3 regions of the Mediterraneibacter torques genome follow, and region 1 is predicted to be linked to each of the others. Evidence: a T-box and tRNA genes for the amino acid it is inferred to sense, from the RefSeq annotation. Region 1 holds a T-box; the other regions hold tRNA genes.
What was found. The T-box of region 1 lies ahead of thrS (threonine--tRNA ligase). A T-box ahead of a tRNA ligase gene usually reads a tRNA of that ligase, here a tRNA-Thr.
Positions count from the first base shown of each region.

Region 2: it encodes a tRNA-Thr, which carries the amino acid that the T-box ahead of thrS (threonine--tRNA ligase) is inferred to sense. The anticodon was not compared.
Region 3: it encodes a tRNA-Thr, which carries the amino acid that the T-box ahead of thrS (threonine--tRNA ligase) is inferred to sense. The anticodon was not compared.

Region 1 covers NZ_CP172594.1:681,159-685,424, forward strand. The annotation lists gene ACH9UM_RS03105 (homoserine dehydrogenase) at 1-218, shown strand, start outside; gene ACH9UM_RS03110 (cofactor-independent phosphoglycerate mutase) at 238-1,443, shown strand; T-box leader at 1,618-1,824, shown strand; gene thrS (threonine--tRNA ligase) at 1,933-3,858, shown strand; gene ACH9UM_RS03120 (LacI family DNA-binding transcriptional regulator) at 3,960-4,266, opposite strand, start outside.
Region 2 covers NZ_CP172594.1:1,551,299-1,555,564, reverse strand. The annotation lists gene pgeF (peptidoglycan editing factor PgeF) at 1-655, shown strand, start outside; gene ACH9UM_RS07250 (mechanosensitive ion channel family protein) at 748-1,767, shown strand; tRNA gene ACH9UM_RS07245 (tRNA-Thr) at 1,877-1,949, shown strand; gene ACH9UM_RS07240 (aminopeptidase) at 2,154-3,551, shown strand; gene ACH9UM_RS07235 (Rrf2 family transcriptional regulator) at 3,742-4,137, shown strand.
Region 3 covers NZ_CP172594.1:1,144,035-1,148,300, reverse strand. The annotation lists gene rlmB (23S rRNA (guanosine(2251)-2'-O)-methyltransferase RlmB) at 1-408, shown strand, start outside; gene sigH (RNA polymerase sporulation sigma factor SigH) at 443-1,069, shown strand; gene dtd (D-aminoacyl-tRNA deacylase) at 1,102-1,548, shown strand; tRNA gene ACH9UM_RS05255 (tRNA-Thr) at 1,660-1,732, opposite strand; gene ACH9UM_RS05250 (hypothetical protein) at 2,031-2,387, shown strand; gene ACH9UM_RS05245 (sodium-dependent transporter) at 2,493-3,959, opposite strand; gene ACH9UM_RS05240 (glutamine--tRNA ligase/YqeY domain fusion protein) at 4,177-4,266, shown strand, end outside.

The sequences.
Region 1 (4,266 bases):
TAGAGGATACGGAAAAACGTTTCTTTGTACGGATCAGCGGCGACGAAAAAATGCGTCGGGAAGAAACAGAAGCGGCATTTGGAGCAGTGACTTTTGTGAGAGCGGAAGGTCTTGAAAATGAGTTCGGTATCATAACAGAAGTGATGACAGAGGGAGCATACAGAAAGATCGCGGAGAAATTTGAGGGAATCCTTCATATGATCCGTGTTGAAGAGTAAAATAAAGAGGACGAAAATTATGAAATATATCGTTATTTTATGTGACGGAATGGCAGATGAACCACTGGAGTCTCTGTCAGGGAAAACACCGCTTGAAGCGGCAAAGACTCTGAATATGGATCGTCTGGCAAAAAACGCGGAGATCGGGATGGTTCAGACAGTTCCGAAAGGAATGTCTCCGGGAAGCGATACTGCAAACCTGTCGGTGATCGGATATGATCCGAAGAAGTATTATTCAGGACGTTCTCCGTTAGAAGCTTTGAGTATCGGCGCGCAGATGGGGGACTTGGATGTGTCTTTTCGGTGCAACCTTGTTACATTGACAGAGGATGAAGATTGTTATGAAGAACGCACGATTCTTGATCACAGTTCGGGAGAAATATCGACAGAGGATGCGGCAGTTCTTATGGAAGCATTAAGTAAAGGGCTTGCAAAAGACGGATATCATTTTTATGTAGGAACGAGCTACCGTCACCTGCTGATCCAGAATAACGGACATGTGACAGAATTGACGCTGCCTCATGATATTTTGACAAAGAAGATCGGCGGATATCTCCCGGAAGATGAAGTGCTTCGGGAAATGATGGTGAAAAGCTACGATATATTAAAAGATCATCCGATCAATATAAAACGCAGGGAAGAAGGGAAAAACCCAGCCAATTCAGCATGGTTTTGGGGAGCGGGAACGCGTCCTGCGCTGACTTCGTTTGAAGAAAAAAACAAAGTAAAAGGCGCAATGATCTCTGCTGTCGATCTGTTAAAAGGAATTGCAGTAGGCGCAGAAATGGATAATATTACGGTAGAAGGAGCAAATGGCGGACTCCATACAAATTATGGAGGAAAGGCTGAAGCTGCGGTGAAAGCGCTTACAGAGGACGGCTATGATTTTGTTTATGTACATATTGAAGCGCCGGACGAGATGGGACATCAGGGAAGTACGGATGATAAGATCAAAGCGATTGAATTGATAGACGACCTTGTGATCGGTCCTGTGGCAGAAGGACTTGAGCAGGCGGGTGAAGATTACAGGATGCTGATTCTTCCGGATCATCCGACGCCTGTGCGCGTGCGTACTCATACAGGTGATCCTGTTCCGTATATGTTGTATGACAGCACAAATGCAGTAAAAGGACAGGATGAGTATTCTGAACGGACGGCACAGAAAACGGGGATCTTCAGAGAAAAAGGAGATCGTTTGATCGATCATCTTTTGGAACGTGAATAATTGATTTTGCAGGAAAATAAGCAGAGAAAAAGAAAGCACCACTTTGTGTTGAGGTTGAGTTTGCAAAGACAAAACTTGCAGCAAGGAAGGTGCTTTCTGCGTTTAGAAGCAGTTTCAGGCTTGACAGACATTCTTATTTTGATGTAAAATAGCCGTTGTAAAGTAAAAATGATTATGAAAGTGTTGAAGAGGACAGTAAGCTGTCCGGTCATCTCAGAGAGGGATCTGTATGGTGTGAAGATCCTGATGTTCCGGCTGACTGAATACCACCTCGGAGCGGCCTTAATACGGCACGGTGATTCCGTTATCATCACATGAATTAAGATGGTTTTCTGACGAAGACAAACAGGGTGGAACCGCGGGAGTTTTCCCGTCCCTGTGTGGAGTGTTTCCGTGCAGCATAGATTCATAGATAAGAGGCATTCCGTATGGAGTGCTTCTTTTATGTTTGCGGACAGGGAAGAATAACAAAAAGAAAGGAAGAAAAAGATGAAGATCACATTAAAAGACGGATCAAGCAAAGAATATGCACAGCCGATGAGTGTTTATGAAATTGCGCTTGATATTAGTGAAGGGTTGGCAAGAGTTGCTACGGCAGGGGAAATTGACGGAGAGGAAGTTGATTTAAGAACTGTTGTTGACAAAGATTGTGAATTGAATATTTTGACATTTAACGATGAAAAAGGAAAAGGAGCTTTTCGTCATACAGCATCTCATATTATGGCGCAGGCGATTAAAAGGCTGTATCCCGATGCGAAACTTGCGATCGGACCGTCGATCGCAGACGGATTTTATTATGATATAGACAAGGAGACTCCGCTTACAGCAGAGGATCTTGATAAGATCGAGGCTGAGATGAAGAAGATCGTAAAAGAGAATCTTGAGATCAAACAGTATACAATGCCAAGAGAAGAAGCGATTGCGTATTTTAAAGAAAAAAATGAGCCTTATAAAGTAGAATTGATCGAAGATCTTCCGGAAGGCGAAACGATCAGTTTCTATTCACAGGGAGAATTTACCGATCTGTGCGCAGGTCCGCATCTTATGACAACAAAACCGGTGAAAGCATTTAAATTAACAAGTCTTGCAGGCGCTTATTGGAGAGGCGACGAACATAATAAAATGCTTCAGAGAATTTACGGAACTGCTTTTTCCAAAAAGGCAGAGCTTGAAGAATATCTGACGATGATTGAGGAAGCGAAAAAGCGTGATCACAGAAAACTTGGAAAAGAACTCGGTCTGTTTATGATGCGCGAAGAAGGACCGGGATTTCCGTTTTTCCTTCCGAACGGTATGGTTCTGAAAAACACACTGCTTGATTACTGGAGAGAGATTCACCGCAGAGCGGGATATGTAGAAATTAATACGCCGATTATGTTAAGTCGCCATTTATGGGAAACATCAGGTCACTGGGATCATTATAAAGAAAATATGTATACAACAGTAGTTGATGAGGAAGATTTCGCAATTAAACCGATGAACTGTCCGGGCGGAATTCTTGTGTATGAGTCAGAGCCGCGTTCTTACCGTGATCTTCCGATCCGTATGGGAGAGTTGGGACTTGTGCACCGTCATGAAAAATCAGGTCAGCTCCACGGATTAATGAGAGTTCGCTGTTTTACACAAGATGATGCGCATATTTTCATGACGCCGGAACAGATTAAAGATGAGATCAAAGGCGTTGTAAAACTGATCGACGAAGTGTATAGTTTGTTTGGATTTAAGTATCATGTCGAGCTTTCTACACGGCCGGACGACAGTATGGGAAGTGATGAAGATTGGGAAATGGCGACAGATGCTCTTAGAAGCGCGCTTGATGATATCGGACTTCCGTATATTGTAAATGAAGGGGACGGAGCTTTTTACGGTCCGAAGATCGACTTCCATCTGGAAGATTCTATCGGAAGAACGTGGCAGTGCGGTACGATCCAGCTTGACTTCCAGCTTCCGCTTCGATTTGAACTTGAGTATACAGGAGCGGACGGAGAGAAGCACAGACCGATTATGATCCACCGCGTTGTATTCGGTTCTATCGAACGTTTCATCGGAATTCTGATCGAGCATTTTGCGGGCGCATTCCCGACATGGCTTGCTCCGGTACAGGTGAAAGTTCTTCCGATCTCTGACAAATATCTTGATTATGCAGGTAAAGTGCTTGAAGATCTGAAGGAGGCGGGTATTCGCGCAGAAATTGACAGTCGTGCGGAGAAGATCGGATATAAGATCCGCGAGGCACAGATGAAAAAGATTCCGTATATGCTCGTTGTAGGAGCGAAGGAAGAAGAGGAAGGCAAAGTATCTGTAAGAAGCAGATTTGCCGGAGATGAAGGTCAGTGTGGTCTGGAAGAGTTTATAGAACAGATTAAAGAAGAAGTTGCAGCAAAGAAACTCAGAGAGACAGTGCAGGATAAATAAATCATAAAATAAATTAAGAAGAGTTCAGAACAGATGATACTATCATACTGCTGAACTCTTTTTTGTATTGGGATCAAAATGTAAAAGAAAAAACATCTGTTTTAAGGTTCTTCTTTTTTGTAAGATTCATCGGTGGAAATTGTGACCGGAATGTCGATGATCTTATGCGGAGTAATATTTTTAACTAAATATTCAAATAAAGTTTTGATCAATAAATATCCTTGGTTTACCGGTTCTTGTCCCAATACGAAATCAACAACCTGTGTTTGGAGCAAGTGAATGGAGCCTTCTGTAAGATCGTGACAGATCACATGGATATTCTCAGAATCATCTATGATATCCAAGGCGCTTCCCACTCCGGCTATACCGCCGCCTGTAATATAGATTCCGTCCAGATCGGGAAGTTTG
Region 2 (4,266 bases), 870 kb from region 1:
TGCCGTCATGGAAAATTTTCAGAGGATCGCATCTGCAATCGGAACAAACTGTCACGATATGGTCTTGTCACGCCAAACACATACGGCAAATGTGCGTGTTGTCACGGAAGAAGATAAAGGAAAAGGGATTGTTCGCGAACGGGACTATACAGACGTAGATGGTCTTGTGACAAACGTGCCGGGGATTTGTCTTGTCACTTCTTATGCAGATTGTGTTCCGCTTTATTTTGTAGATCCGATAAAAAAAGTCATCGGTCTTAGTCATTCGGGATGGAGGGGAACTGTCGGAAAGATAGGAAAAGAGACGGTTCGTGTTATGAAAGAACATTTCGGGTGTGATCCGGCGGATATATTGGCGGCAGTCGGACCTTCGATCTGTCAGGATTGCTATGAAGTAAGCGGCGATGTGATTGAAAAATTCAAAGAAGCTTTCGATGAAAAAGATTGGGATAATCTGTTTTACAGAAAAAACAATGGAAAATATCAGCTTGATCTATGGAAAGCAAACGAATCGGTTTTTCGGGAATCGGGAATCTGCAAGGAACATATTGCGGTCACGAATGTCTGTACGCATTGCAATAGCAAGATCTTATATTCACATCGGGAGACAGGTGATAAGCGGGGAAATTTGTGCGCGTTTCTTGCATTAAAATAAAATTTCTTTTAGAAAAACACGGAACAGGAAAAACAGAGAAAAGCAGATCTTATCGAATTGTAAAAAATAAAAGATGAAAGGAAAAATATAGAATGCAGGGGTATCTTATCAGTGTGCTTGGCAAAGCGCAAATGTTTTTCGGCAGACACTTTCTTATGGCTGCGGCAGGCAGCAAAAATGTGTCGCAGTCAGATGCGAATAATGTTCTTGAAACAGCCGGAGAAGTGACGGCTGAGGCAACGGAAGAAGTGAACCGGTTTATCGAGTTTTTTCATGACAATATACCGAATCTGATCAGCTTCGGAGTGAAAGTTGTTCTGGCGCTTATCTTTTTCTTTATCGGGAGTAAAGTGATCAAGTGGATTAGAAAGGTGATCAGAAAATCGTTTGAGAGAAGCAATGTTGATGCAGGTGTGAAACAGTTTGTCGATTCTATGATCAAATTTAGTTTGTACGTTATATTGATCTTCATGATCGCAACAAACTTCGGGGTAGAGTCATCGTCTGTAGCGGCATTGATCGCTTCGGCAGGTGTTGCGATCGGTCTGGCGGTTCAGGGAAGTCTGTCTAATTTTGCGGGAGGTATTTTAATACTTGTTTTAAAACCTTTTACCGTAGGCGATTATATTATCGTGACACAGGAAAATATCGAAGGAACTGTAAAAGAGATACAGATCTTTTATACAAAGCTGGCGACGATCGACAACCAGACGGTAGTTGTTCCGAACAGTATACTGACAAATAACAGTCTTACAAATGTAACCGCAAGACCGGAGCGGAAACTGGATTTGAAAGTCGGCATTTCTTACGAAGCGGATCTTCGCAAAGCGAAACAGATCGTAGAAGAAAAACTGCGTGACGATCCGTCTGTCATTCAGGATGAGGAGAAAAGAGTATTTGTAGATTCGCTTGGAGACAGCGCTGTCGTGATCGGACTTCGGGCGTGGGTCAAGACGGATGAGTATTGGACGACAAGATGGCGTATACTTGAGGAGATCAAGCTGACTTTTGATGAAGAAGGTATAGAGATTCCGTATAATCAGCTGACAGTTCATATGAAAACGGATGAAGAAACTACAAAAGGAAATGGAAATACCCTCGGGGAAAATTAGCGGCGGGAAAATCCACGGGGAAAACGTTTGGAAAAAACTAAAAAAGTAGTTGAAATTTACATTAAAGTAAGATATAATAATTAAGGTTCGTATTAGTACGAATCTTAATGCCGGAATAGCTCAGCAGGTAGAGCACTTCACTCGTAATGAAGGGGTCGTCAGTTCAAGTCTGATTTCCGGCTTAATAAAAACGCAGTTCCGTTTTTTCGGAACTGCGTTTTTTTATGGCGCTCGCCGCGTTCCGGAAAGTGTCTTTCGGCGCTTTATGTGGCTGCGTTTTCCGGTTGAAAATTAAAAAGTTTGTTTACTTTTAAAATACAGAGAAATCGTATATAATAAAGTGAAAATAAAAAAGATCATAAAATAATAAAGAAGGGGACTGCCTTATGGAAAGAAAAAATATCTGGAATTTATACAGCGATGAACAGATTTCGGAACTAAAGGAAATCAATGACAAGTACAAGCGTTGCCTGGATGCCGGAAAGACAGAGCGGGAGTGCGTAGAACTTAGCGTAAATATGGCAAGAGATGCAGGTTACCGGGATCTTGAAGAAATATTAAGATCAGGAGAAACGCTGAAAGCGGGAGATAAAGTATACGCAGTCAATATGAATAAGATGCTTGCTTTATTTAGAATCGGTGAGAGACCGATTTCTGAGGGAATGAATATTCTTGGAGCACATATTGATTCGCCGCGTATTGACGTGAAACAAAATCCTCTCTATGAAAATGAAGAACTTGCTTATCTTGATACTCATTATTATGGCGGTATAAAAAAATATCAATGGGTGGCACAGCCGCTCGCACTGCACGGCGTCATCGTCAAAAAGAACGGAGAAACTGTGAAGGTATCCATCGGAGAAGATGAAAATGATCCTGTATTTGTCATCACAGATCTGCTTGTTCATCTCGCCCAGGAACAGTTGGAAAAGAAAGCGTCGCAGGTGATCGAAGGCGAGAAATTAGATCTTTTGATCGGAAACCGTCCGATAGAGAAAGCGGACGATCTCAAGAAAGAAGAAAAAGACACTGTAAAACAAAATGTGCTCAATATTTTAAAAGAGATGTACGGTATCGATGAAGAAGATTTTTATTCGGCGGAGCTGGAGATCGTTCCGGCAGGAAAAGCCCGTGACTGCGGACTTGACAGAAGTATGAATCTTTCTTACGGACAGGACGACCGTGTGTGCGCGTTTACGTCTTTATTTGCGATGCTGGATGTGACGGAAGCGAAAAAAACAGGATGCTGTCTGCTTGTAGATAAAGAAGAGATCGGAAGTGTGGGAGCTACGGGAATGCATTCCCGGTTTTTTGAAAATACAGTTGCCGAGCTGATTGCCGTGACAGAAGGTGAATCCGAATTAAAAGTCCGCCGGGCTTTGAGTAATTCAAAAATGCTTTCGTCAGATGTAAGCGCTGCGTTTGATCCGATGTTTGCAGAAGCTTTTGAAAAACGCAGTTCCGCATTTTTTGCAAATGGAATTACGTTTAATAAATTTACAGGCAGCAGAGGAAAATCAGGTTCTAACGATGCAAACGGCGAATATATTGCGGCTCTTCGCAGAACGATGGACGAGGCGCAGGTGGCATACCAGTTTGCGGAGCTTGGAAGAGTCGACCTTGGCGGAGGCGGAACGATCGCTTATATTATGGCCAATTATGGAATGGAAGTGATCGACAGCGGAGTGGCTGTACTGAACATGCATGCTCCTTATGAAGTATCAAGCAAAGCCGATGTGTATGAGGCTGTGAAAGGATATAGAGCATTCCTGCGTATGGAATAATCGAACAAATACACGGGAATATATTTTTAGAATATATAAGAAATTATATTAACATCAGTAAAAAACATTCTGATGATGTGAAAAGTTACAAAAAATATATAAAATAAGAAATAAAACAGGTGAAAGTGTAGAATGGATTGTTGACAAAAATACTCTACATTGATATAATTCTAACAAAGCAGGTGATGATGTGCTCTTTACGAAAGAGAGTGATTATGCCATTCGTGTTATAAGAGCTTTACAAGATGGCGGTAAGAAAACGATAAAAGAACTTTGTGAATTAGAACAGATACCATCGGCGTTTGGTTATAAGATTCTTCAAAAGATGAACAAATCCGGATTGATCGAAATACGCAGAGGCCCAAAGGGCGGGTATCAGCTTGCAAAAGATATCGGCGAATTTACATTGTATGACGTAGTAACGGCAATCGAACCGGACTTTGCGGTTATGGAATGTGTTCATCACTCTTGTATCAGAAATGAAAGCAAAGAGGGATGTGCGGTTCACAGAGAACTTCTTGGAATTCAGCATTCGGTAGAAAAGCTTTTGAAAAAAAAGACAATGGCTGATATTTTAAAAAAGTAGCATCTGTGTAGAAAATGATACACAGATGACAAAGTGGGTGTATGCCCACTTTTCTTTCCGACAAAAAGTGGACTAAAAATATCTATTAAAACAGACTCACGTGCGCAGCAGAAAACTATTTATATGAAG
Region 3 (4,266 bases), 460 kb from region 1:
GGGGCAATTATAAGAACAGCCAATATTGCCGGAGCTCATGGCGTGATCATTCCGAAGAGGAGAGCGGTTGGTTTGACGGCGACCGTAGCGAAAACTTCGGCAGGGGCGTTGAATTATACTCCGGTTGCAAAAGTGACAAATCTTGTAAAGACAATGGAAGAATTGAAAGAAAAAGGAATTTGGTTTGTCTGCGCCGATATGGACGGACAATCAATGTATGATATGAATCTCACAGGACCGATCGGACTTGTTGTCGGAAATGAAGGGGATGGAGTCAGCCGATTAGTAAAAGAAAATTGTGATTTCGTTGCGTCAATTCCGATGAAAGGCGAGATTACCTCTCTGAATGCTTCCGTGGCAGGCGGAGTTCTTGCTTATGAGATTGTCAGACAGAGACTTGCAAAATAAGATGTAAAGCAGTGTTTGAAGGGTGTTTTAAAGGATGGAACAATATGAAAAGCTGACGGATGAACAGTTGATTGAAAAACTGCACTCCGGGGATCGGGATGTGACAGATTATCTGATGGAGAAATATAAAATGATGGTCCGCAAGAAGGCACGCGCAATGTATCTGATCGGAGGAGAAACAGAAGATCTTATTCAGGAAGGCATGATCGGACTAATCAAGGCGGTAAGAAATTTTGACAGCGGCATGGGCAGGTCATTTGCAGGGTTTGCGGAAACATGTGTACTTCGGCAAATGTACACCGCTATTGAGGCGTCAAATCGAAAAAAACATATGCCTCTGAATTCTTATATTTCACTTTATGAAGAAAGCGAGACGAATAAAAACGGTACAAAACTGCCTCTGATCGATCTGATAGAGCCTGACCGGGAAAATGATCCTGAGGCATTGTATTTTGGCAGAGAGTACACAGAAGCTTTTATTGAACGATTGAAAGAAAATTTAAGCCCGATGGAAGAACAGGTTCTTTATTTGCACTTAACAGGAACTGATTATAAAAAAATCGCGGAATTGTTGAAAAAAAGTCCGAAATCGATTGATAATGCTCTTCAAAGAATTAAGAAAAAAACAGAAAAAATGCTCAAAACAGAAATAAGAGCCTGAGAAATTCAAATAGAGAAAGCAGGTAAAAGGTTATGAAATTTGTAATACAGCGGGTAAAACAGGCATCTGTAAAAGTGGAAGGAAGCGTGATAGGAGAGATTGAAAAAGGATATCTCGTATTGATTGGCGTTTCAGACAAAGATACGGAAGCAGTTGCGGATAAAATGATAAAGAAAATGATCGGACTGCGGATTTTTGAAGATGCAGAGGGAAAAACAAATTTGTCGTTAGCTGATGTGGGCGGAAGTCTTTTGCTTGTATCACAGTTTACGCTTTATGCAAATTGTAAAAAGGGGAACCGGCCGAGTTTTATTGAGGCAGGGGCGCCGGATAAAGCAAATCAGTTATATGAGTATATAATTGAAGAGAGTAAGAAAAGTGTGTCAGTCGTACAGACGGGTCGCTTTGGAGCAGAAATGGAAGTGAGTTTGATCAATGATGGTCCGTTTACGATTTTGCTTGATTCGGAAATGTTGTGATAGGATCATCGGAAAAAAAGTAATTGTTTGAAATTTAAGGAGAGTCAGTGAAATACTAACTCTCCTGTTTTGTATAGATAATCAGAAGTAATCGATATATTAAAATCAGAAAGCTGTCTAGGGGACTTGAACCCCCGACCTCCGCCTTACCAAGGCGACGCGCTACCGACTGCGCCAAGACAGCATATATGTAACTCAAATGCATGATAAATATACAACGATTCAGCAGTAGTTGTCAAGAGAATTGTATTACAAGACGTTCATATAATTATATAATTATTTCTTTTTTGTTTTAAAAAGGACTGCCCGGCTGTGATTAAAAAGTGTTGTTCAGTGTCGCCTGTTTGTATCTCGGAGATATGAAATGGCAGGATAAAGACAGAATAATGCAAGAATTCCTGTCATTTTCTGTTCTTTTTTTGATTGTGTGGTATACTTGTACAAAATTTAGTGGTGATTTTCGCTATGGGGCGGAGGGAAAGATGAAAATAGGAAGAGAGGAACTGGAAGATTTAAAAGAAGGATTGGAAAAATTGACACATTTTATCAGAGTAATGGAGGGAGTGAAACTACCGGATTTTTATCGGTATTTTGATGCGATGAAAAATAATATTAATATCTTTTTTTATGCGGAATGTGAAGATATTGAAGATTTCTTCCCGATATTGGAAAGGGATTGGAAGGCATCGCATACAATGTTTATCGGTGTACAGAATTATGATTTGAGGAGGGAACATCCGGACATTGATCCGACGGTATGTTTGTATTTTGCAAGACTCCTTGCTGATGTGGGAAAATATTTTGAACGGGGCAATGTAGAATTTGCAAAAGAATATTAAATGTAGTTCGCTACTGTAAAAAAAGAAAGTTCTTTGGAGATCCACAGAACTTTCTTTTGATATTATTTACTGTCTGCACTTAATAAAGCAAATTTATAAAAACGATTATAGTTTGGTCTGTTTTTGCTTCCGTGTGACGGAAAAAACAAGGAGAAGAAATGCAAATGCGACAGCCATCCATACGCCGAAGACGACGTTGCTTTGAGAACTGAATTTGTCATAGTAGCCTTTTAAGTAGATGATGACAACGATCCAAGGAAGAATATATGTCATATATTTACGGATAAATTGAGGAAATTTCAATCCGTTTCCTGCATTTGCCTCCTGAATGAAATTGTTCCATCCCCAACCGTTTTTGTGTGTACAAAACATAAGATATATAACGGAACCAAGAGGAAGGATATTGTTTGACACAAGGAAATCTTCTAAATCCATAATGTTCGACCCTGCTCCGAGCGGTTGTATCCCCGATAAAATATTGAAGCCGAGAATACAAGGAATACTTAATACAATAATAAGTACAATGTTGATGCCGACAGATTTTTTGCGGCTGAATCCAAAAAGATCGATCCCGAAGGAAACAATGTTTTCGAATACGCCGACGATCGTGGACAGGGCTGCAAAGAAAAGGAAGAGGAAAAACAGAGCCCCCCAAACTCGTCCTCCCGGCATCTGAGTGAAAATGTTCGGAAGAGTGATAAATACAAGTCTGGGACCTGCATCCGGCTGTACATTAAATGAAAAACATGCAGGAAATACAATTAAACCTGCAGTAAGAGCAACGCAAGTATCCAGTAGAAGGATGCTTAAAGATTCTCCGGTGAGAGAACGGGATTTATCTAAATAGCTTCCGAAGATTGCCATTCCGCCCATTCCGATGCTTAGTGTAAAGAAAGCTTGACTCATTGCTCCGAAAATAACGTTTCCGACCCCGTTTTCGAGTACTTTTCCGAAATCCGGAATGAGGTAAAATCTGAGTCCTTCTGCTGCACCCGGAAGAGTAACTGACCTTATGGCAAGTACGACCATGATTGCCAAAAGGCAGAGCATAGTTATCTTCATGATCTTTTCGACACCTTTTTGAAGACCGATGCTACAGATCCAAAAAGCAAGTAAAATTACAAGTATAGTCCAAAAAGTCAGTGTGACAGGAGATTCCAGCATGGAATCATATTTTGCGGAAACTACTGTGGAATCAATGCCTGCAAACTCTCCTTTTGCCATCCGGAAGCAGTAATAAAGCATCCATCCGCCGACCATGGAATAAAACATAACAAGGAGATAGTTTCCGGCGATTGCAAACCATCTTGTAAAATGCCAACGCGTTCCTTTCGGTTCCAGTACGTTATAAGATGTGGCGATGCTTTTCTGGCTTGCGCGTCCTACACTGAATTCACATACGATGATCGGTAATCCGAGTATCACAAGGAACAGCAGGTAGATTAAAATGAATGCGGCTCCTCCGTATTGTCCGGCCATATAGGGAAATTTCCATACATTGCCCAGTCCGATAGCACATCCGGCCGACACTAGGATGAAGCCGAGTCGTGAACCAAAATTTTCTCTTTTCATAACTAAAAGCCTTTCTTTGTTTTTTGTAATCAGGTAAATTTGTTCTAAAATAAAAATAGCGCATACTTTTGAAAAAATGAAATGCGTTGATACATATTTTAGACAGCGGGCTTATTGTATCACATCAACGCGGCAAAGTAAACCGAGTACTTGTAGATATCTTAATTTTATGATAAGATAATTGCTATGAATGTTTGCGTTATTAGAGGAGGAGACAATGGAAAACGAAACTGTTTCAAAGAATTTTATCGAGCAGGAAATAGACAAAGATTTGGCGGAGGGAGTATATGATCATGTGGCTACTCGT